DNA from 2 places in the Streptomyces sp. TS71-3 genome. Region 2 is predicted to be linked to the other one. Evidence: riboswitches for the same ligand, from Rfam matches in the RefSeq annotation. Region 2 holds a riboswitch; the other holds the start of a gene.
What was found. Region 2 has a riboswitch for thiamine pyrophosphate ahead of thiO (glycine oxidase ThiO). Riboswitches for the same ligand answer to the same signal wherever they lie in the genome.
Positions count from the first base shown of each region.

Region 1: it holds a riboswitch for thiamine pyrophosphate, as region 2 does, so the genes downstream of both, thiC (phosphomethylpyrimidine synthase ThiC) here and thiO (glycine oxidase ThiO) in region 2, are expected to answer to the same signal.

Region 1 covers NZ_BNEL01000003.1:846,858-858,097, forward strand. The annotation lists gene Sm713_RS28000 (metallophosphoesterase) at 125-1,321, shown strand; gene Sm713_RS28005 (hypothetical protein) at 1,515-2,381, shown strand; gene Sm713_RS28010 (alpha/beta fold hydrolase) at 2,588-3,415, opposite strand; gene Sm713_RS28015 (hypothetical protein) at 3,702-4,130, shown strand; gene Sm713_RS28020 (hypothetical protein) at 4,559-4,828, shown strand; partial or broken gene Sm713_RS41765 (MFS transporter) at 5,205-5,903, shown strand; gene Sm713_RS40765 (hypothetical protein) at 6,038-6,613, shown strand; gene thiC (phosphomethylpyrimidine synthase ThiC) at 6,713-8,584, opposite strand; TPP riboswitch at 8,577-8,762, opposite strand; gene Sm713_RS28035 (YibE/F family protein) at 9,269-10,861, shown strand; gene Sm713_RS28040 (DUF5326 family protein) at 11,061-11,240, opposite strand, start outside.
Region 2 covers NZ_BNEL01000001.1:4,526,673-4,537,912, reverse strand. The annotation lists gene Sm713_RS18335 (SAV_6107 family HEPN domain-containing protein) at 17-622, opposite strand; gene Sm713_RS18330 (NAD(P)/FAD-dependent oxidoreductase) at 1,302-2,801, shown strand; gene Sm713_RS18325 (hypothetical protein) at 2,975-4,192, opposite strand; gene metF (methylenetetrahydrofolate reductase [NAD(P)H]) at 4,256-5,176, opposite strand; gene thiE (thiamine phosphate synthase) at 5,431-6,102, opposite strand; gene Sm713_RS18310 (Rv2175c family DNA-binding protein) at 6,273-6,638, opposite strand; gene Sm713_RS18305 (NAD(P)/FAD-dependent oxidoreductase) at 6,727-7,968, opposite strand; TPP riboswitch at 8,094-8,207, shown strand; gene thiO (glycine oxidase ThiO) at 8,205-9,569, shown strand; gene thiS (sulfur carrier protein ThiS) at 9,566-9,787, shown strand; gene Sm713_RS18290 (thiazole synthase) at 9,793-10,587, shown strand; gene pknB (Stk1 family PASTA domain-containing Ser/Thr kinase) at 10,806-11,240, shown strand, end outside.

The sequences.
Region 1 (11,240 bases), on a different contig from region 2:
CGAAGGGCCCGCCGACGGCCGGCCGGGAGACGCCGTGGGCGTGCTCACCGAACAGCCCGCCTCGGAGGCACAGGCCGAGGCGGACCGAGCTAGAACGTATGCCGGGGGCGTGCAGCCCGCCGACATGACACTCGCGCACCCCGTGGCGCCCGCTTCTACGGAGTTCGCGCCGCTCCCGCAGGAGTCCTCGCACCTCGCGCCCGCCACGCCGGAGACGGCCCTTCCGGCGCCCGCCCAGATCGTCATCCCGGGCCCCGCCCTCGCCGCGAGCACCCGCCCGGGCGCCGGCGCACCGGACCTCGCCGACCACGCCCCCGTGCCGCCGGCCGCCGCCGGATCCGCCGATGCGCCCGGATCCACCGACGCACCCGAGCCGCTCGCGGACCCCGACGGCTACACCCCCACGCAGCGCGACCTGCCGGTCGTCAACCGCGGTGACACGCTCCAGATGCCGGCCGTCACGGCCACCGACCCCGCGCCGGAGCAGGACCACCCCGACGGCCTCGGCCCGCTGTTCGTCGTCGGCGACGTGCACGGCTACCTCGACGAACTCCTCGAGGCGCTGACCGCCCAGGGCATCGTCGACGCCGAGGGGAACTGGATCGCCGGGAACACCCGCCTGTGGTTCCTCGGCGACTTCACCGACCGCGGGCCCGACGGCATCGGGGTCATCGACACCGTCATGCGGCTGTCCGCAGAGGCCGCCGCCGCGGGCGGCTACTGCAAGGCGCTGATGGGCAATCACGAGCTGCTGCTGCTGGGCGCGAAGCGGTTCGGGGACACCCCCGTGAACTCGGGCGCGGGCACCGCCACCTTCCAGGCGGCCTGGCTGCTGAACGGCGGCCAGAAGACCGACATGGACCGGCTGGAGGACCACCACCTCCAGTGGATGTCCCGGCTCGACGCGATGGAGGAGGAGGACGGCCACCTGCTGGTGCACTCCGACACCACCTCCTACCTCGACTACGGCGACTCCATCGAGGCCGTGAACGACACCATCCGCGAGGCCCTCACCCGCAACGACCCCAACGAGTGCTGGGAACTCTTCCGGAAGTTCACCAAGCGCTTCGCCTTCCGCGACGACAACGGCCCGAGCGCCGTCCGCGAGCTGCTGAGCACCTACGGCGGCACCCGGATCGTGCACGGCCACAGCCCCATCCCGTACCTGCTGGGCGAGGTCGGCTCCGAGGACGGCGAGGAGGCCGAAGGACAGGGCGTCGAGGGACCGCACGTCTACGCGGAGGGCCTGGCCATCGCCATGGACGGCGGAGTGACCATGGCCGGAAAGCTGCTGGTCTGCCCGCTTCCCCTACACGCCTGACCGGCCGCTCGTCTGTTCGACCCTCCTCCTATACCGGATCGCCCTGGCCAGTAGGGCAATTTTCGGAAACCCCCTGTCACCGCGTGCCGTGACCGCTCTACCATGTGTTCCTCCATAGCAGGGTCCCCTCCGTTTCTGCCCGCGGCCCGCGTCCCAGCAGGCCCCACGCCCTATGGAGCATCGGGGGAAGCACATGAACAGCGCTCCACACCTGCTCACCGAGGACCGCCGGGAGTACGAGCGGATCCTCGACGAAGCGCTGCGCGCCCAACGCCAGGACCTCACCATGGCCGGCGGAGCGCTCACCGCCGGGCAGCTCCGCACCATGGCACTCGACGCGACGGCCCTCATAACGGCCGCGGCCGCCGTGGAGTACCAGCACTACGTAAGAGCCCGCAGCGAGTTGCGCGCCCCGGCGCGCGCCACCCGGGCGCCCCGTCCGGCAGGTGTGCGCCGCGGCGCGGGCCAGGACAGAGGCGCGTTGGGCGACTTCACACGCGCCGGAGCCGAGCCCGGCGAACCCGCCAGCGCGGGCCTGACCGCGGTCCTCGCGGTGCTCGCGCCGCTGCTGGCCGGAGCCGCGGCGCTGATCTTCCTGCTGGTCGGCTACGCGCTGAAGCTGGTGGGCCCCGAACCCGCGTTCGCGCAGACGCTGCGCACGACAGGGTGGGTGTTCGCCGCGATCACCGCGGCGGCCATCTCCTTCGCCACGGCCGGCCTGCTGCTGACCGCGCTGCGCAACGGCTCGACGTCCCTGCGCGCGGCGGACCGCGACCAGCTCGACGAGAACGTGCGCCGCACCCGCGAGGCCTGGCACCGGGCCCTGCTGGAACGCGGCATCCGCCCCTTCCTCCAGGAGGCCTTGCAGGAACGGCGCCCCGCGGTGGCCGGCGAGGCGGAGCACGCGGCGGTGGAGCACACAGGCCGCATGCCCCACCTCGGCTACCACCGCCCCGGCTTCAGCAGCCCCGAGAGCGGCACCACCGCCGCCCGCCCCCGCTACAGCAGCCCCGATTTCACCAGCCCCGACTACGGGGGGCCGGAGCACCAGCCGGAGTGAGACGGGGACCGGCGGCGCGGTCGGGCCCCTGCCCGAGCGCGGCGCTCACGTGTGGACAGAGCCCCTGGTCGGGCACGGACAGAGCTCCTGGTCGGGTGCGGGCAGCACCCCTGGTCGGGTGCGAGCAGAACCCCTGGTCACGTACGAACAGAACCGCTGCTCAGGTGCAGACGGACTCCCTGCTCAGGTACGGACGGACTCCGTGCTCAGGCCTGGATGAACGCCATCAGGTCGGTGTTGAACCTGTCCGCGAACGGCGGCACCATCGTCAGACCGTGCGGAGCGCCCGGGTAGACCTTGTAGTCGACGTCCTTGACGATCCCCGAGGACTTGTTGCCCGCGGCCACGATCGGCACGATCTGGTCGTCGTCGCCGTGCACGATCAACGTGGGCATGTCGAAGTCCCTCAGGTCCTCTGTGAGGTCGGTCTCCGAGAAGGCCTTCACGCAGTCGTACGCGCTCTTCATGCCCACCTCCATGGACCACCGCCAGAACGCGTCGCGGATGCCCTGGGAGACGTGCGAACCGGAGCGGTTGGCGCCGAAGAAGTTGGCGCTCAGGTCCTCGTAGAACTGCGAGCGGTCCGTCAGGATGCCGTTGCGGATGTCGTCGAAGACATCTATCGGCAGCCCGTCCGGGTTGTCGTCCGTCTTCAGCATCAGCGGGGGGATGGCGCTGAGGAGGACGGTCTTGGCGACCCGGTCGCTCCCGTGGCGCCCGATGTAGCGCGTCACCTCGCCGCCGCCCGTGGAGTGCCCGACGAGGATGACATCGTGCAGGTCGAGCGCCTCGATGAGCTGTGCCAGGTCGTCGGCGTAGGTGTCCAGGTCGTTGCCCTCCCACGTCTGGCTCGAACGCCCGCCGCCGCGGCGGTCGTGCGCGATGGCGCGGTATCCGTTCTCCGCGACCATCATGAGTTGCGGATCCCAGGCGTCGCCGTTCAGCGGCCAGCCGTGGCTGAACACGACCGGCTGGCCGGATCCCCACTCCTTGTAGAAGATCTGCGTACCGTCCTTGGTCGCGACGAAAGGCATGGTGCGGTTCCTTTCGGTGATGTCTCGTGATGTCCCGGTGATGTTTCTCGTGATGTTTCTCGCGATGCTCCGGTGAGGTCCCGGTGAGGTGTGCCGCGGACCGCCGGCGAGCACTCTCCGCGCACGGGCCCAGCGACACGTACGATCACAAAGATGCACATCTGCGCCTTTTTCCCGGCTGACCTCTAATCCGGACCTGAAACACCGAACCCCGATGCAGAATGCCGGCTCGGGACTTCCGGCTCGGAACTTGTGGAGCGCCTCCGCGCGGTGTTAGTCCAAGGGCATGGCCGTCCTCGGAACCGGGATGCGTGCGGGCATCGTCGCCGGTGTGCTCAGCGGCGTGCCCTCGACGGTGCACGCTCTGGCCACGCGGCGTGATCCGCTGGAAGCGACCCGCGCGGCCGGATCGCTCTTGCTGCCGGATGAGGTCCGCTCGGTGCGGCTGCTCGCCGCCGCGGTCCCCGTCCACTTCGGGATCAGCGTCGGCTGGGGCGTGGCGCTCGCGGCCGTGCTGCCGCGACGGGCGACCACCGCGTGGGGCGCGCTCGCCGGCCTCGCCATCGCCGGGCTCGACCTCGGCGTGCCGGGCAGGCGTACCGCCCGGGTCCGCGAGCTGCCGCGGTGGCCGCAGGTGGCGGACCATCTCGCCTACGGCGTGATCGCCGCCGCGTGGGTGGCCGCCTCCCGCCACCGAACGCAGGGTGCTCGATAAGGCCCTCCGCTCACGCAGGCAGTCTGCGTCCTCCACCATCAGCGGAGGGCGCCTTGGGTATCCGGACGGGTCCGCCCGTTGGCATCGCGCTCACGTTGATGCTTCCGCCGAGCGAGCCGTCGACGCCGGGCAAGTTGTCGACACCAAGCGGGCTTTCGGCGGCTCCAGGTGAACGTGCGGGCAAGGTGTCCCACGCCCGTTGCCGTGGCCGGGTGGCCAAAGGTGGTATTCGGATCACCCATACAGCCCCAGACATGTGATCTTCATCTTTTTCGGGCGATACCGGCGCATAGCTTGGCCACAGCCGGCGCCGGTTCGGCATCACGTGCACTTCAGGAGGTCTTCGTGTCAGATATCGCGGTACAGGGAACACCGGAACGGGGGCCACCGGGCGACGTCACGGCGGTGAGCGCAGATGGGGGAGGGTCGTGCGGGCCTGGGTGGGATCGGCGGTACTCGCCGGCCTGGCGGTCCCGCTCGCCGTGGCATCGCCCGCCACCGCGCAAGGCAAGCCTGCGCACGACGACCCTGCCCGCGCCTACGTCGCCAACGTGGACACCGACACCGTGTCGGTGATCGACACCAGGACCAACACCGTCACCACCACCATCACCGGCGTCAACGCGCCCGCCGGTCTCGCCATCACCCCGCGAAGCGCCGCCGCACCGAGGAAGCCGAAGAGCGCGACTTCGTCCTGAACGACCGCAGGCAGTCGATCCTGCGACCGAGGGACGGACGCCACGGTGACCTCGCCGGTACACCGGCGGATCCCGGCGACGTTCGCACCGGCTGCGGCGCCACCGCCGTGGGAGCGTTCGGCCTCGACGTTCGCCGGCAGAGCGCTGGTCCGGGACCCCGAGGGATCCCGGACCGACGCTCGCATGGACCTGGACCTGGACCTGGATCTGGACCTGCGCCTGTACTTGGACCTGGTCCGCCAACGCAGGTGCACGCCCCACCGACCACTGCGACACGGCCACCTCCCGTCGCTCAAGCACACGCTTCAGCAGCTTCTCAAGCAGTTCCCGGCGGAATATCTGCTCTGCGATGAGACAGATGGGGAAGGGGAAGGAAATGACGGCTGAGTTATCACGGCACCATACGGCTGACGGGGAAGGTGTTGATGCAGCCGGGTCGTGGAAGGAGGTCCTGCGCGGGCGACGCGGACGGCTCATAGCAGGACTACTGGCGCTTGAACTGGCCGCAGCGATACAGGGTTTGGCTGTCTCCACCCTTCTTCCGGTGATCACCAAGGATCTTGGTGGAGATCACTACTTCGGTTGGGCCGCAGGGGCCGGCACTCTCGCGACACTGACGATGATTCCTCTCGGCGCTGCTCTCGCCGAGCGCATCGGACGCCGCTGGCTGCTCACTCTCGGATTGGTCGTCTACTGCCTCGGCGCACTCGTATCCGTTACGGCACCCGTGCTCGTGTTCTTCATCGTCGGACGAATACTTCAAGGGGCAGCCGGCGGGACGCTGGCAACCTTGAGTCTTGGAGCGGTGGCCCGGACTGTGCCCGAGCACCTCCGCAGCCGCGTCTACGGGATGATCGCGGCCATGTGGATCGTGCCTGCGCTCGTAGGCCCGCCGTACGCGGCCTTCGTCGAAAGCCTTCTCGGATGGCGTTGGACACTGCTGTTGCTTGTTCCCCTCCTGCTGGCGGGACGGCTCTCGTGGCAGGCCAGACGGGGATGTTCACCAGCGGCGACATCAGGCGCTCGCCGACCCCGGGCGGCGGAGTCCTCCTCTTGGTCTCCAGCGTCCTGGCAATCTTGGTCGGTACAAGCATCGGGTCCATACCCGCCGTTGCACTCGCCGTCGCTGGGCTGCTGGTCGTCGGGTACGCCCTCGCACGGCTCCTGCCTTCCGACGTTGCTCCTGCTTCACGGACGGCGACCATTGGGATGCTGCTGCTGGCCTTCACTTTCTTTGGCGCCGAGGGGACGCTGTCGCTCACCGTCACCCGTGGCCTGGGTGCGGCGCTCACTCAGGCGGGTGTTGCACTCACCGCTGGCACGGTGTGCTGGGCGATCGGCAGCCTCGTACAGCCCGGCCTTTGCGAACGCCTGCGCATATCCGCCGCCACCCTCTCCGTAGCCGGGGCTGTTGTGCTCCTTCTCGCCAGTGCGAGCGTCGTTACCATTCTGGTCGCACGACCTGCACCAACAGTCGCTGCACTGTTCACGGATGCCACATGGGCGGTGGCCGGCCTGGGAACGGGCACGGCCTACCCCACCCTGATGACCACCGCCACTGCGAAAGCTGACGGCTCCCATGCGGAACGCCTGTCGGCCGGCATTGTGTTGGCCGAAGCCACAGGTGGCAGCCTGGGCCCCGATGTCATCGGCGGCTTGTACTCCCTCGGGCTGCGCTGGTCGCTACCGCCCCACTCAGCGTTGCTCCTCAGTTTTGGAGCCACCACCATCGGCGGCCTCTTGCTCTTGGTGACCACTGCACGAGCCCTTCGCGTACGAAGTTGAAGCCACGGCTGCCTGGTAGGACTCAGCCGCAAAACACGTCGGCCCGGGACCCCGAGGAGTCCCGGACCGACGCTTGCTTGCCTGGGCCTGTACCTGGACCTAGTCCGCCAACGGCAGGTAGACCCGGTTCCCCGCCGCCGCGAACTCCCGTGACTTCTGGAGCATCCCGGCCTCGATCTCCTCCTCCGTCGCGCCCTCAGCCGCCTCGCCGCCGAAGCGCTCTGTGATGCTTCGACTAATCTTCATCGAGCAGAACTTCGGCCCGCACATCGAGCAGAAGTGCGCCGTCTTGGCCGGCTCGGCCGGGAGTGTCTCGTCGTGGAACTCCCTGGCCGTGTCGGGGTCGAGGGCCAGGTTGAACTGGTCCTCCCAGCGGAACTCGAAGCGGGCGTCGGAGAGGGCGTCGTCCCAGTCCTGGGCGCCGGGGTGGCCCTTGGCCACGTCCGCCGCGTGGGCCGCGATCTTGTAGGTGATGACTCCGGTCTTGACGTCGTCGCGGTTGGGCAGGCCCAGGTGCTCCTTCGGGGTGACGTAGCAGAGCATCGCCGTGCCCCACCAGCCGATCATCGCGGCGCCGATGCCCGAGGTGATGTGGTCGTAGGCGGGCGCGATGTCGGTGGTCAGCGGGCCGAGCGTGTAGAACGGGGCCTCCTCGCAGATCTCCTGCTGGAGGTCGATGTTCTCCTTGATCTTGTGCATCGGGACGTGCCCGGGGCCCTCGATCATCGTCTGCACGTCGTGCCGCTTGGCGATCCTGTTGAGCTCGCCGAGGGTCTCCAACTCGGCGAACTGCGCGCGGTCGTTGGCGTCGGCGATGGAGCCGGGGCGCAGGCCGTCGCCCAGCGAGTACGTCACGTCGTAGGCCGCGAGGATCTCGCAGAGCTCCTCGAAGTTCTCGTAGAGGAAGCTCTCCTGGTGGTGTGCCAGGCACCACGCGGCCATGATGGAGCCGCCCCGCGAGACGATGCCGGTCTTGCGGTTCGCGGTCAGCGGCACGTACGGCAGGCGTACGCCGGCGTGCACCGTCATGTAGTCCACGCCCTGCTCGGCCTGCTCGATGACGGTGTCCTTGTAGATCTCCCAGGTCAGCTCCTCCGCCTTGCCGTCGACCTTCTCCAGCGCCTGGTAGAGCGGGACGGTGCCGATGGGGACGGGGGAGTTGCGCAGCACCCACTCGCGGGTGGTGTGGATGTTGCGGCCGGTGGAGAGGTCCATGACCGTGTCGGCGCCCCAGCGGGTCGCCCAGGTCATCTTCTCCACCTCCTCCTCGATCGAGGAGGTCACAGCGGAGTTGCCGATGTTGGCGTTGACCTTCACCAGGAACCGCTTGCCGATGATCATCGGCTCGATCTCTGGGTGGTTGATGTTCGCGGGGAGCACCGCGCGGCCCGCCGCGATCTCCTCGCGCACCACCTCGGGGCTCATGTTCTCCCGGACGGCCACGTACTCCATCTCGGGTGTGATCTCGCCCCGGCGCGCGTACGCGAGTTGGGTGACCGCGAAGCCCGGGCGGCCCCGGAGCGGCCTGCGCGGCCGGCCCGGGAAGACCGCGTCGAGATTGCGCAGGCCGCCCCGCGGGGTGGTGTGCTTGATCCCGTCGTCCTCGGGGCGGACCGGACGGCCCGTGTACTCCTCGGTGTCGCCGCGCGCCGTGATCCAGTTCTCCCTCAGCGGGGACAGACCGCGGCGGACGTCGGTTCGGACGGCCGGATCGGTGTACGGGCCCGAGGTGTCGTACAGCGTGACGGACTTTCCGTTGGTGAGGTGCACCACACGGACCGGTACACGCAGGTCGGGGTGCGAGGACCCCTCTGGACCCGGCAGATACGCCTTGTGCCAGCCGTTGGACTCCCCGGTCCGCCCGTTCTGTCCGGCCTGTCCGGCTTCTCCGTTGGAAGACGTGACAGGCGGGGCAGGCGTGTCGGACCCGGTCGGGGCGGTGGCAGGCGTGTGTGCATCCTGATTGGTCATACGACCTACTCCCTACGCCGGCATTACCCGGTAACAGGTTCGGCGGTCGACGCAGCCACTCCTGACGACGGAACGTGGGCCCCTGAGCGCGTACGTCGTACGCGCAGGGCACACGTGTTCCGCGTGTGAGATTCAGCGCCCTCTCAGCCCGGTGCTCCGAGCTCCCGCGTGTGCAAATGTGCATCCACGCTAGCGTCATACCGGGCACGCTGAACAGAGGGCCCACGTCCAAGAGCGAGTACTCGCGTTGATCGATCGGTGACCAGCATGCAGCCGCCTCCTCCGCCGCCACCCGGCCGGAACCCCCGTCCGGGCCCCGGCGGCCGTCCCGGCCCGGGACCAGAATCCGCAGGTCGGGGCCGTGGCCGCAACAGGCCCGACGGACCCGATGGGCACGACCGGTATGACGCGAACGAGGAGTACGACGGGTACGGCGGCTACGGCGGCTATGACGACGGGAACCGGCACGAACGTCAGTACGGACGCGGCCCGTACGACCAGAACACCCCATACGACCCGTACGGCACAGGCACCGCACAGACCCCGAACACCCCATACGACTCGGGCACCTCGCGAGCCCCGAACGCCCCGTACGACACGGGATCCACACGCGTCCCGAACGGTCCGTACGGCACCCGACCCCCACGTGTCCCGAACGACCCCTACGGCACCGGGCCCACACACATTCCGGACCCTTCGCGCACCGAGGGCGCCCCGCGTGCCCAGAGGGGTCGGGGCGCCCAGAACGCGCCGCACGGCGCAGGTGCCCCCCGCAGCCGCCCGGCGGAGGCCCACGATCGCCCCTGGGACGCGGGCCGGGGCCACGAGCCGGACGGCCACGGCCCCACCGGCAACCATCCCGCGGACGCCCACGGGCACGGGCACACGCACTCCCACGGGCCCGCCGCGCCCGTCTCGCGTCACCTGCGCAAGGTCATCGGGGCCATCCTGATCCCCTTCGCCATCGCGGTCGTGGTCGGCATCGTGGCGCTCTGGCCGGGGGGCGCGCCGCCGCACAAGCGGACCGGCGTCGGCTTCGACCGGCAGAGCCAGCAGGCGGTCGTGGCCCGCATCGACAAGGTGAGCTGCGCATCCGTGAACGCTTCGGCGGAGGCGCCCACGGGGGACACCTCGACCGCCGAGGGCAGCTCCGCCCAGCAGGAGAAGCACGGGACCTGCGGGAAGGCGACCGTCCGGATCACCACCGGCAAGGACACCGGCCGCACCTTCACCGAGATCGTCCAGCCCGACGCGCCGCGCCAGCTCCACCAGGGGCAGAAGGTGGTGGTGGCCTATGCGCCGGACGCGCCCAAGGAACTCCAGTACTCGGTGACCGACGTGAACCGGAAGCTCCCGATGGCGCTGCTCGCCGGGATCTTCGCCCTGGCGGTGATCGTGGTGGGCCGGCTGCGTGGCGTCACGGCTCTGGTGGCGCTGGCGGTCAGCTTCCTGGTGCTGAACCAGTTCGTCCTGCCGGCCGTCCTGCAAGGGGCGAATCCGCTGCTGGTGGCGGTGGTCGGGGCGAGCGCGATCATGCTGATCGCGCTCTACATGTGCCACGGGCTGACCGCGCGCACCTCCGTCGCCGTGCTGGGCACGCTGGTGTCGCTGCTGCTCATCGGGGTGCTCGGCTCCCTCTTCATCGGGTGGTCGGCGCTGACGGGCAACACCGACGACAACACCGGGCTGATCCACGGCCTGTATCCGTCGATCGACATGAGCGGTCTGCTGCTGGCCGGCGTGATCATCGGCTCGCTGGGCGTGCTCGACGATGTGACGGTGACGCAGACCTCCGCCGTGTGGGAACTGCACCAGGCCGATCCCTCGATGGGCTGGCGGGCGCTGTACCGGGCGGGCATCAGGATCGGGCGCGACCACATCGCCTCGGTCGTCAACACGCTCGTGCTGGCCTACGCGGGCGCGGCCCTGCCGCTCATGCTGCTCTTCTCGATCGCGAAGAGCGGGGTCGTGCAGGTCGCCAACAGCGAGCTGGTCGCCGAGGAGATCGTCCGGACGCTGGTGGGCTCGATCGGTCTGGTGGCCTCGGTGCCGGTGACGACGATCCTCGCCGCGCTCGTCGTCTCCGCGGACCGGCCCGAGCCCTCCCTGGAGGGGGCCGTCGACGGGGACGGAGCCGGGGTGACCGCCAAGCGGCTGCCGGGGCCTGGGGCGCCCGCGGGCTCCGCTCCGGTACCGGTACCGGTACCGGAAGGCGACGGTCCTTCCGCACGCGGCGGTGGCCAGCGTGGCGGACGGGGGCACCGGCGCAGGCACTAGCCGCAGGCGCGCGGCTCCTGTCGCACCACCCTGAGTCGTTGGCTCACCACCCAGGGCCGCCGGCTCACCACGCGGGACACCCAGGGCGCCCGGATCGTCGCCCAGGGCTTGCGGCTCGTCGTCCCGAACCCCCGGGGTATCGCCGTGCGGCCTCGGGGTATCGCCGTGCGGTCTCGGGGCATCGCCGAGAGTTCTGCCCTCACCAGCCCCGGTGCGACGACTTGTCCGACATGAACTTGCGGACCACGAACATGAGCGCACCCACGATCGCGACGAAGATGAGCACCTTGAAGAGCAGCCCTATGAGGAACGAGAGGATGCCGACGATCAGCCCGCCGAACACGACGAGGGCGATGACCGGCACCACGACCCACTTGAG
Region 2 (11,240 bases):
GGCCCCGGGAGCCGGCTCAGCTTGCGTTCTCGATGGGCCCCTCCCCCTCCGTCCGCCGCATGGCACGGCCCCCGGCGGGACGGTGCCGGTCACCCGTCTGGCGTACCTCCCGGGGCTCGGCGGAGGGCTGTGGCAGGACGGGCTGGAGCGTCAGCATCCGCTCGACCAGGCGCAGGAACATCGCGCCGTCCCGCAGCAGGTCATCGGCGTCACGCCGGGTCACCGCGCCCCGGATGCCCGCCTCCGCGCGGGCCCTGCGGTCGGCGCCGGAGGCGAAGAGGGCGCTCCACTCGGCCAGTTCCGGGGCGATCTCGGGGAGCACTTCCCAGGCGCTCCTGATGCGCGCCCGGCGGCGGGGCGTGGGCTCGGGCCTGCCGCGCGCCGCGAGCACGGCCGCGGCGGTGCGCAGCGCGGCGAGGTGGGCGATGGCGTAGCGGTCGTTCGGCGCTTCGAGGAGAGCCGCCTCGTCGAGGCCCGCGCGCGCCTGGGCGAGCAGGTCGAGTGCGGCCGGCGGGGCCGCGGAGCGGCGCAGCACGGGGTGGACGTCGGTGGCGGGACCGGTCAGCGAGGGGGCAGGGCCGGCGGCGCGGCGGCCGGCGGCTGCTGCGGGGTACCTGGCCATGACATACCTCCTGTCGTCTGGGTGACGGCCCCGTGGCCGTCAGTACCCATCGTGGACCACCCCACTGACAATCGGCTCTGACCTGCACGTTTACTTCGATCGCACGTTCGGATACGGGTCCCCGCGGGCTCGGGGCCGGGCGGGTCGGCCGAGCCGCCCCAGGAGCCCCGGACACCCGGCCGGACCCGGCGCGTGCCCCTGCCCCGCGCCCCGTCCCCACACGAGTACGCCGGTCCGGTGCGGCCCATCCCCCGTTCAGGACCGCACCGGACCGGCGTCCCCCCGCAGCTCCCCCGTGGTCACCCCGCGGCCCGTCCCCCATGGGCCGTCGCATCGCGCCAGGGCCGGCCGCCCCGCGGTGCACGGGCGGCCCAGGGGCGCGGCGCCGTTCCGCCGCCCCGTGTCGGCGGTACGGCGCCGCGCGCCTTCCGTGCCACCACTCTTCCGTGCCGGGCGGCCCGGCCCATCCGCGTGCCTACTCATCTCCGTGCCTGAGTAGGCCTACTCAGGCATGGGGGCACGCCCCCAGCACCACCCTTGGCGGGGCGCCCGGAGAGCACGCTGAGGCAGTCGTACGGCCGCCGGCCGGCCCGCCCGTCTCACGCCCTCGGACGCCCGCGGACGCCTTCGGCCACGGGTCCCGGACGGGCCCGCCGCCGGTGCGGATAAGGTCCCTGGCATGGCACGGATTGCGGTGATCGGCGCCGGGATGGGCGCGATGGCGGCCGCCGCCCGGCTGGCCGTCGCGGGCCACCGGGTGGTGGTGTACGAGCGCTCGGACACCTACGGCGGGGCCCTGGGCGGCGTGGAGCGCGACGGCTTCGTCTTCGATACGGCCCCGGGCCTGCTCCCGCTGCCCGCGGTCTACCGGGACCTGTTCGTCAAGACCGGCAAGGAGCCCCTGGAGGAGTGCGTGGGGCTGACGCAGGTCGAGCCCGCGGCCCGCCATCTGTTCGCGGACGGCACGGACGTCCGTCTGGCGAACGCCTCCCGGGCCGCCGTCGGTGCGGCCCTCGACACGGCCCTCGGCGGCGGTGCCGGCGAGCTCTGGGCGGCGTTCATGAACCGCGCGCGGGAGGCATGGGACCGTTCGCGCCGCCCGCTGCTGGAGGAGCCGCTGTGGCCGAACTGGCGGGTGCTCGGGGAGCGCGAGCCGTATCCGGCGGCCGTCAGGCGCCGCCTGCTGCGCAAGGACCGCTCCGCGGCCACCCTCGCGGAGATCGCGGAGCTGGAGCTCGGCGGCGAGCCCCGGCTCCGCGCGCTGCTGGAGCACCATGCGCTCGCGGCCGGCATGGACCCGCGGACGGCCCCGGCCTCCGCTGCCGTACTGCCGTATCTGGAGCAGACGTTCGGCATGTGGGCGGTGCGCGGCGGCCTGCGGGCGCTCGCCCGGGCCGTGTACGAGCGCTGCGTGGCCCGGCGGGTCGAGTTCCGCTTCGGCGCTCCGGTGGCGGGGATCGTGGAGAAGGACGGCAGGGCGGCGGGCGTCGAGCTGGCGGACGGCACGGTCGAGGAGGCCGGCTTCGTAGTGGCCGGCGTGGCGCCGGGCGTGCTGGACAGGATGCTGGCGGGAGTCCCGGCCCGTGCCGCGGGCGAGGTGCCCGGCCGGTCCGGGTTGCCCAGCCGCCTGACGGTGCTGCTCGCTCTGCGGGGCGCCCGCCCGTCCGATGCCGCACACCGCACGGTGGTGCACACCCCCGATCGCGAAGGCGAGCTCGACCGGCTCTTCGGAGCCGCCCCGGGCCTGCCCGCGGAGCCGACGGTCGGCGTGCTGCGCCCCGACGGCCCGGAGTCCGTGCCGGACCCCGGGCACGAGGCCGTCACGGTGACCGCCACGGTGCCCGCGGGCGCGGCGGTCTCCGAGGAGGACGTCGAACGGGTGCTCACGCGCGCGGAGGAGGCCGTTCCCGGGCTGCGCGAACGTCTGCTCTGGCATGAGGTGCGGACCCCCGCGGACGTCGCCGAGGCGACCGGCGCGGAGGGCGGAGCGGTCCCGCCGCCCTCCCTGGCCGCAGCGGGCGGCCGGCTGCTGCACCCCTCGAACACCACCCGTCTGCCGGGGCTGTTCACCGTGGGCGGCTGGTCCCACCCCGGAGGGGGGCTGCCGCACGCGGGCATGTCGGGCGCGCTGGTCGCCGGACTGATCGTGGAGGGCTCGCAGTTCCGCGGCTCGCGGTGAGCGGCCCGCCGAGGCCCCTGGCCCCGCACGTGACGGCCGCACGGCGGCCAGGGCGGCGGGCGCCCCGGAAAGCTCGACCGCGGCATGACCCCGGCCAACGCGGCCGCCACCCGTGCTTGTAGGCCCGTCGCCGTGCTCGATGACGCCGAGGCGCCCCGGGTAGCCGGGGTGTGTCAGTAGCGGTGCTGCTGGTCGCGGTAGCCCGGGTCGTGGCCCGTGGTGGGGTCGTAGCCCGCCGCGGGGTCGTAGCCGGCCGCCGCGGGGTCGTAGGCGCCCTGGGGGTGGCCCTGGTACGGGTAGGACTGCTCGGGCGGCAGGTCACCGCCGTAGCCGTCCTCGATGCCACGCTGCTGGGGCATCCAGACGCCGCCGGGAGGCGTGTCCGTGCCGTACGAGCCGCCCGCGTAGGGATCCTGGGCCGGATAGGACTGGGGGTAGCCCTGCTGGGCGTAGGGGTCGTACTGCTGCTCGGTGCCGTAGCCCTGGGTGCCCGCCGCGCCGTCCGGCTGTCCCGCCGCGCCGTTCGCGTACGGGTCTGCGACCCAGCTTTGGTACACCTGCTGCCCGGCGTCATAGGTGTACTGCTGCTGGTCGTAGCCCGTGGCGTACCCGTCGTACCCGTACTCGGTGCCGCCGTAGCCCGCCTGCTGCGCGGACGCCGAGGCGTAGGCGGGGTTGTCGGGGGCCGCGGCCGGCGGGTAGCCGTAGCCGCTGTCGTCGTAGCCGTTTCCGTAGCCGCCGTCGCCCTCGGCACCGTAGGCGGGCGCGTTGGTGTAGATGCCGTACTGGCCGGTGTCCTCCGGCAACGGCTCGGGTTCGTAGACCTGGGCCGGGGGCTGCTCGGGCGGCAGCGGCCCGGGCGCACCGGCCGCGGCGTAGGGCTGCTCGGGGTGCGGCGGGGTGTCGGAGGCGTCGGGGCCGTCATAGGCGCCGGCGGCCTGGTACGCGCCCGTGTCGCCGTATGCGCCGACGGTGTCGTACGAGCCGGTGTCCTCGTACGCGTCCTGGGCACCGTACGCGTCCTGGCCGTCGTAGGCGTCGGGAGAGCCGGCCGGCTCGTACTCCAGGTCGGAGACCTGGAGGGTGGGGTCCTGGTGGGCGCCCGGGTCGCCCTTGCGGCGTCTGCTCGCACCCGGCCTTCCACCCAGCGCCCAGCCCGTGGTGAAGCCGCGGCGGAACGACAGGGTGACGCATGTCTGCCCGACGGCGAAGGCGATGGCGCCGATCACGATGACCACGATGGACGGCATCACGACGCCGACCACCACGCCCAGGAAGCCGACGAAGGCGAGCAGCCGCCAGCGCAGGCGTGCCTTGTACTGCAGCAGCACCTCGCCCAGCAGCCAGAGCGCGACCAGACCGAACGCGATGTAGAGGACCGTCATGCCCATGTACGCCCCTCCCTTACGGTCGTGCGGTTTGCCACGCCCTGCCGGGCAAGCGTAAGGCCGCTGCTAGCCCTGGTGCTGGTGCAGACCCAGATTCTCGTGGATTTCCAGCGTCGCCGTGGAGTTGTTGAGCGTGATGAAGTGCAACCCCGGGACGCCTTCGGCGAGCAGCCGTGCACAGAACTCCGTCGCGAACTCGATGCCGATGGAGCGTACCGCCGCGGGGTCGTCCTGGACGGCGAGGATGCGCTCCGTGAGCGCTGCGGGGATGTCGGCGTTGCTGAGCTGGGGCAGCCGCTGGAGCATCTTGACGCTGGTCACGGGCATCACCTCGGGGATGATGGGCGTGTCGCAGCCGGCCGCCGCGGCGCGGTCCCGAAGCCGCAGGTACGACTCGGGCTGGAAGAACATCTGGGTGATCGCGTAGTCGGCGCCCGCCCGGCACTTGTCGGTGAAGTGCCGGATGTCGGTGTCCTCGTCCGCCGAGCGGGGGTGCATCTCGGGGAAGGCCGCGACGCCCACGCAGAAGTCACCGGACTCCTTGATCAGGCGGACCAGGTCGGCGGCGTAGGTGAGGCCCTCCGGGTGCGGGACCCAGTCGCCCATGGGGTCGCCGGGCGGATCGCCGCGCACGGCGAGCATGTTCCGGATCCCGGCGTCGGCGTACTGCCCGATGATGTTGCGCAGCTCGGCGACCGAGTGGTTCACCGCGGTGAGGTGCGCGACCGGGGTGAGCGTGGTGTCGGCGACGATCTGCTCGGTGGCCTTCACGGTGCCGGCGCGGGTGGAGCCACCCGCCCCGTAGGTGACCGAGACGAAGCTCGGTGCCACCGCCTCGACCCTGCGCAGGGCGTTCCAGAGGTTCCGCTCACCCTTCGGGGTCTTGGGTGCCCAGAACTCGAAGGAGTACGTGGTCGTCCCGGACGCGAGCATGTCGCGCACGGTGGGTGCGCGGTCGATCCTGGTGGATGCGGTGCCAAAGGCCATACGGGCAGACTAGCCAGACGCGGGGCGCGACCAAACCGGAGCAAGGTCAATTGTCTTGTTTGCCGGGATGCCGACTTACGGGTGCCCACGTGACGGGCGGGTGTGCCACGGTATGTCGCTCCGGTGTTGGCCGATTCCTGCCAGGCGGTGTGTGCCGGTGACAAGGGTGACAAGGGTGTGCCAGGGCGGGTGACGTGGCGGTGCCATGCCGGAGACGGTCCCGTGCCGGGCACCGGATCAGGCGGTGTACCGGATCAGGAGGCCCGCAGGCGCTTGGCGAACTCCGCGGCCGCCGCCGCGGGGTCGTCCGCGCCGGTGATCGCGCGCACGACGACGACCCGGCGGGCGCCCGCGTCGAGGACCTGGTCCAGGTTGCCGAGGTCGATGCCGCCGATGGCGAACCAGGGGCGGTCGGTGCCCAGGGACGCGGTGTACCGCACAAGACCGAGGCCCGGCGCGTGCCGGCCCGGCTTGGTGGGGGTGGGCCAGCAGGGGCCCGTGCAGAAGTAGTCCACGCCCTCCTCGACGGCCGCGGCCGCGGCCTCCGGTTCGGCGTGGGTGGAGCGGCCGATCAGGACCCGCTCGCCGAGTACGGCCCGGGCGGCGGGTACGGGAAGGTCGCCCTGGCCCAGGTGGAGCACGTCGGAGCCGGCGGCGTGGGCGACGTCCGCGCGGTCGTTCACCGCGAGCAGCTTGCCGTGCCTGCGGCAGGCGTCGGCGACGACCCGCAGGTGCTCCAGCTCCTCCGCGGCCTCCATGCCCTTGTCGCGCAGCTGGACGATGTCGACACCGCCCGCGAGGGCCGCGTCCAGGAACTCGGGCAGGTCGCCCTGCCGCTTGCGCGCATCCGTGCAGAGGTACAGGCGGGCGTCGGCGAGCCGGTCCCTGAGGGTGCCGGGCTCGGCGGCGGGGCCGGGGGCCGGGATGGCGCTCTGGCTGGTGCTGGGCACGGCGGGGTCCCCCCAGGGGTCGTCGGTGGCGGCGGTGGATCGGCCCGGGTCCGCGGGCGGGCGCGGGACGCGCACGTCCCGGCGTACGGGCCGCGGGGTGGCCGCGGCCCGTACGCGCGGCTGTTCGTGGAGTCAGCGGATCCGAATCAGACGGCGAGCGCCTGGGCGCGGCGCTTCACCTCCGTGCCGCGATTCTCGCTGAGCGCCTGCGCGGGCGTGCCCGGCAGGCTCGGGTCCGGGGTGAAGAGCCACTCCAGCATCTCTTCGTCGGTGAAGCCGTCGTCCCTCAGCAGCGTCAGGGTGCCGGTCAGGCCCTTCACGACCTTGTCGCCGTCGATGAAGTCGGACGGAACGTGCAATGCCCTGTTCTCACCGCGGCGCACAGCGATCAGCTGGCCCTCCTTGACCAGCTGCCTGACGCGCGTCACCTCCACGTCGAGCCGTTCGGCGATGTCCGGGAGGGTGAGCCAGGCGGGGACGAGAGCATCGATCTTTGCGTCAATCTCGGTCACAGGACAAGCGTGCCATCTTGGACCGGCAGTCGGAAGCGGGGCGCCTCCGGCGAGGCGCGCCGCGGGGCGGGCACGGTCGGCAGGACCCTCAGGCTGTGGCCGATTTCAGGGGCCGGGTGGGGTCGGAGAGGGCGGCCGGGTCCATGGGCGTGGCGGACTCGATGAGCCTGCGGCCCTGGGCCAGGTCGCGGGGGCGGCTGACGGCGAGGACGGCGACCAGCTGGGTGCCGCGGAGCCAGCAGGCCGACCAGGAGGCGCCCGCGGGGTCGCCCCGCCACACCAGCGAGTCGGCGCCCGTGTGGTGCCCGGCGTACTGCACGAACCGGCCGAACTGCTCCGACCAGAAGTACGGCACGGGATCGTAGACCGCGCTGGTCAGGCCGAGGATGTTGGCGGCGACGGTGCGCGGTCCCTGGAGGGCGTTGTCCCAGTGGTGCACCAGGAGCCGTTCCCCGTAGCGCGCGGACGGGAACGACGCGCAGTCCCCCACCGCGAACACGTCGGGCGCCGAGGTCCGCAGGCCGTCGTCCGCGCGGACCTCGCGGTGGGTGCCGAGCGCGATCCCGGAACCGGCGAGCCAGCCGGTCGCGGGGCGGGCGCCGACGCCGACGACGACGGCCCCGGCGGGCAGCCGGGTGTCGTCGTCGAGGACCACGCCGCCGGGCTCCAGACGGGCCACCCGCGCGCGCGTGCGCAGCCTTACGCCGGCCTCGGCGTACCAGTCCGCCATGGGTGCCGCCACCTCCCGGGGCAGCGCGCCGGCGAGCGGCTGGTCGGCGGCCTCCACGACGGTCACCTCGCAGCCCGCCTCACGCGCCGCCGTGGCGAACTCGGCCCCGATCCAGCCGGCCCCGACGACCACGATGTCGTGCTGCGCGGCGAGTACCGGGCGCAGTCGCTCCGCGTCGTCGAGGGTGCGCAGCAGGTGAACGGCCGGCATGTCCTCGGCGCCGGGCAGCCGGACGGGCTCCGCACCGGTGGCGATCACCGCCACGTCGTAGGGGACGGGACCCTGGGGGGTGTCCACCTCGTGGTCGGCGGGCCGCAGGCCGGTCGCCTCCTGGCCGAGCCGCAGCTCGACACCGAGCGCGTCGAAGTCGATGTCGAAGGCGGAGCCCTCCGCCTTGCCGAGCAGCACGGCCTTGGACAGCGGCGGCCTGTCGTACGGCGGGTGGACCTCCGCGCCGAGCAGGGTGACCGGGCCGTCGAAGCCCTGCTCGCGCAGGGCGACGGCGGTCTGCACGCCCGCCATGCCGGCCCCCACCACGACGATGCGGCGCTCCGCCTGAAGCTGGTGTGACCGGCTCTCCGGTCCCGTCTGCTCGCTCACCCGATCACCATAAGCGCGTGACTTTCCGTCAGTCAGCCGTTCCCCGAGGCGTACTCCCTGGGAGGGCCCCCGGAATGCGGCTCCCTTACTGGGTCGCACGGTGAGGGGCTAGGGTGGGCCGCAGGAAAGAGCTCCGCGGGAGCCCGGACGCACCGGGCTGAGAGGGAGGCTGGGACGGCCTCCGACCGTACGAACCTGATCCGGGTCATGCCGGCGAAGGGAGGGTCTTGACACCCATGCGACCCCGTGACGAAGGCGGTCCGCCCCCGGCGGACGGGCCGCGCCCCACAGGACGTCCGCCGGGCGGCACACCACCCGGGCGCGACGACGGGACGTCCGCACCGCCCGCACCGGACACCGGGGCCTCCCCTCCGCCGGGAGGGGGCACCGGGACCTCCACACCGCTCGCGCGGGACACGGCCACGGCCGCACCGCCCAGCGGCACGTCCTGGGACGTGCTGGTGGTCGGGGGCGGCGTCATCGGCCTGGTGACGGCCTGGCGCGCGGCGCAGCACGGGCTGCGCACCACCGTCGTCGACCCGGCGCCGGGCGGCGGCGCCGCACAGGTGGCGGCGGGGATGCTGGCCGCGGTCACCGAGCTGCACTACGGCGAGCAGACCCTGCTCGGCCTGAACATGGCCTCGGCGCGGCGCTACCCGGACTTCGCACAGGAGCTGTCCGAGGCGTCGGGCGTGGCGGATCTGGGCTACCGCGCCTGCGGCACCCTGGCCGTCGCGCTCGACGCCGACGACCGCGCCCACCTGCGCGAACTGCACGCCTTCCAGCAGCGACTCGGGCTGGACCCGCAGTGGCTGACGGGCCGTGAGTGCCGCCGTCTGGAACCGATGCTCGCCCCGGGCGTGCAGGGCGGCCTGCGGGTGGACGGCGACCACCAGATCGATCCGCGCAGGCTCTCCGCGGCCCTCCTGACGGCCTGCGAGCGCGCCGGGGTGCATTTCCATCGGCAGTGGGCCGCACGCCTGCCGGTGGAGCGGGACAGGGCCTCGGGCGTCGTCCTGGAGGACGGCACCCGGGCCTCGGCCGGGCAGGTGGTGCTGGCGGGCGGCAGTCTCAGCGGACGCCTCGCGGGCGTTCCCGAGGGCGTTCTGGCGCCGGTGCGGCCGGTGAAGGGGCAGGTGCTGCGGCTGACCGTGCCGGCCTCGCACGCGCCGTTCCTGAGCCGGACGGTACGGGCGGTGGTGCGCGGCAACAGCGTCTACCTCGTGCCGCGGCTGAGCGGTGAGCTGGTGGTGGGCGCCACCAGCGAGGAACTCGGCTGGGACACCACGGTGACCGCGGGCGGCGTGTACGAACTGCTGCGCGACGCCCACGACCTGGTGCCCGGCATCACCGAACTGCCCTTCACCGAGAGCTCCGCGGGACTGCGCCCCGGCTCCCCGGACAACGCGCCGCTGCTCGGGCCCACCGCGCTCCCCGGGCTGCTGCTCGCGACCGGGCACCACCGCAACGGCGTCCTGCTCACCCCGGTGACCGGCGACATCATGGCGCACGTCCTGACCACCGGTGAACTTCCCGAGGACGCACGCGCCTTCACCCCGCGACGCTTCAGCGAGGCAGAGCGAAGGGAGCAGAGGACATGACCGGCAGGACCGCTTCCGTATCGGTCTCCGTCAACGGCAAGGGCCAGGACGTGCCCTCGGGGACGACGCTCGACGCGCTCGTCGCCGGGATCTCCGCGGCGTCCTCCGGGATCGCCGCCGCCCTCAACGAAACCGTCGTCCCGCGCGCGCAGTGGCCCCGTACCCCGCTGCGGGACGGGGACCGCATCGAGGTCCTGACCGCCGTCCAGGGAGGGTGACGCAGATGGCAGACGACGCGTTCGTGCTGGGCGGGAGGACGTTCGGCTCCCGCCTGATCATGGGAACCGGCGGCGCCCCCAGTCTCGACATCCTGGAGCGGTCCCTGATCGCGTCGGGCACGGAACTGACGACGGTCGCGATGCGCCGCCTCGATCCGGGCGTGCAGGGCTCGGTGCTCTCCGTCCTGGAGCGGCTCGGCATCCAGGTGCTGCCGAACACGGCGGGCTGCTTCACCGCCGGTGAGGCCGTGCTCACCGCCCGCCTGGCGCGTGAGGCGCTCGGCGGTGACCTGATCAAGCTGGAGGTCATCGCGGACGAGCGCACCCTGCTGCCCGATCCCGTCGAGCTCCTGGACGCCGCGGAGACCCTGGTCGACGACGGTTTCACGGTCCTGCCGTACACCAACGACGACCCGGTGCTCGCCCGGAAGCTGGAGGACGTGGGCTGCGCGGCGGTGATGCCGCTCGGCTCCCCCATCGGCTCCGGGCTCGGCATCCGCAACCCCCACAACTTCCAGCTCATCGTGGAGCACGCGCGCGTGCCGGTGATCCTGGACGCCGGTGCGGGCACCGCCTCCGACGCGGCGTTCGCGATGGAGCTGGGGTGCGCCGGGGTGATGCTGGCGTCGGCGGTGACCCGCGCCCAGGAGCCGGTGCTGATGGCGGAGGCCATGCGGCTCGCGGTGGCCGGGGGGCGGCTCGCGTACCGGTCGGGCCGCATCCCGCGCCGGCACTTCGCCGAGGCCTCCTCCCCGGCGGAGGGGCTGGCCCGCCTGGACCCGGAACGCCCGGCCTTCTGAGCGGGTGCCGGTGACCCGGCCGTGACCCGGAACACCCCTCGGGCCGGTGGCCCGGCTGCGACCCGGACCGCCGCCTCGGGCCGGTGGCGGTCCGGTCCGCGACCGGCCACCACGGCGGCCCCGGCTGCCGGGTCGGCCGTCACGGGACGGCTTCAGTCCCGCACCGGGGACGTCCGTGTGGTCCGGGTTGTCGGTGACGGCTCGTAGACTCACCTTTCGTGGACACGACCCTCTCGGACCGGCTGATCGGGCAGGTCCTCGACGACCGGTACCGCATCGACGCGCTCATCGCGGTGGGCGGGATGGCCACGGTCTACCGAGCGGTGGACACCCGCCTCGACCGTGTGCTCGCGCTGAAGGTGATGCATCCGGCGCTCGCCGCCGACGCCTCCTTCGTCGAGCGCTTCATCCGCGAGGCGAAGTCGGTCGCCCGGCTGGCCCACCCGAACGTGGTCGGGGTCTACGACCAGGGCACCGACGGAGGCTACGTCTTCCTGGCCATGGAGTACGTCGCCGGCTGCACCCTGCGCGACGTGCTGCGCGAGCGGGGCGCCCTGCGCCCGAGGGCCGCGCTGGACATCCTGGAGCCCGTGCTGGCCGCGCTGGGCGCCGCGCACCGCGCCGGGTTCGTGCACCGCGACATGAAGCCGGAG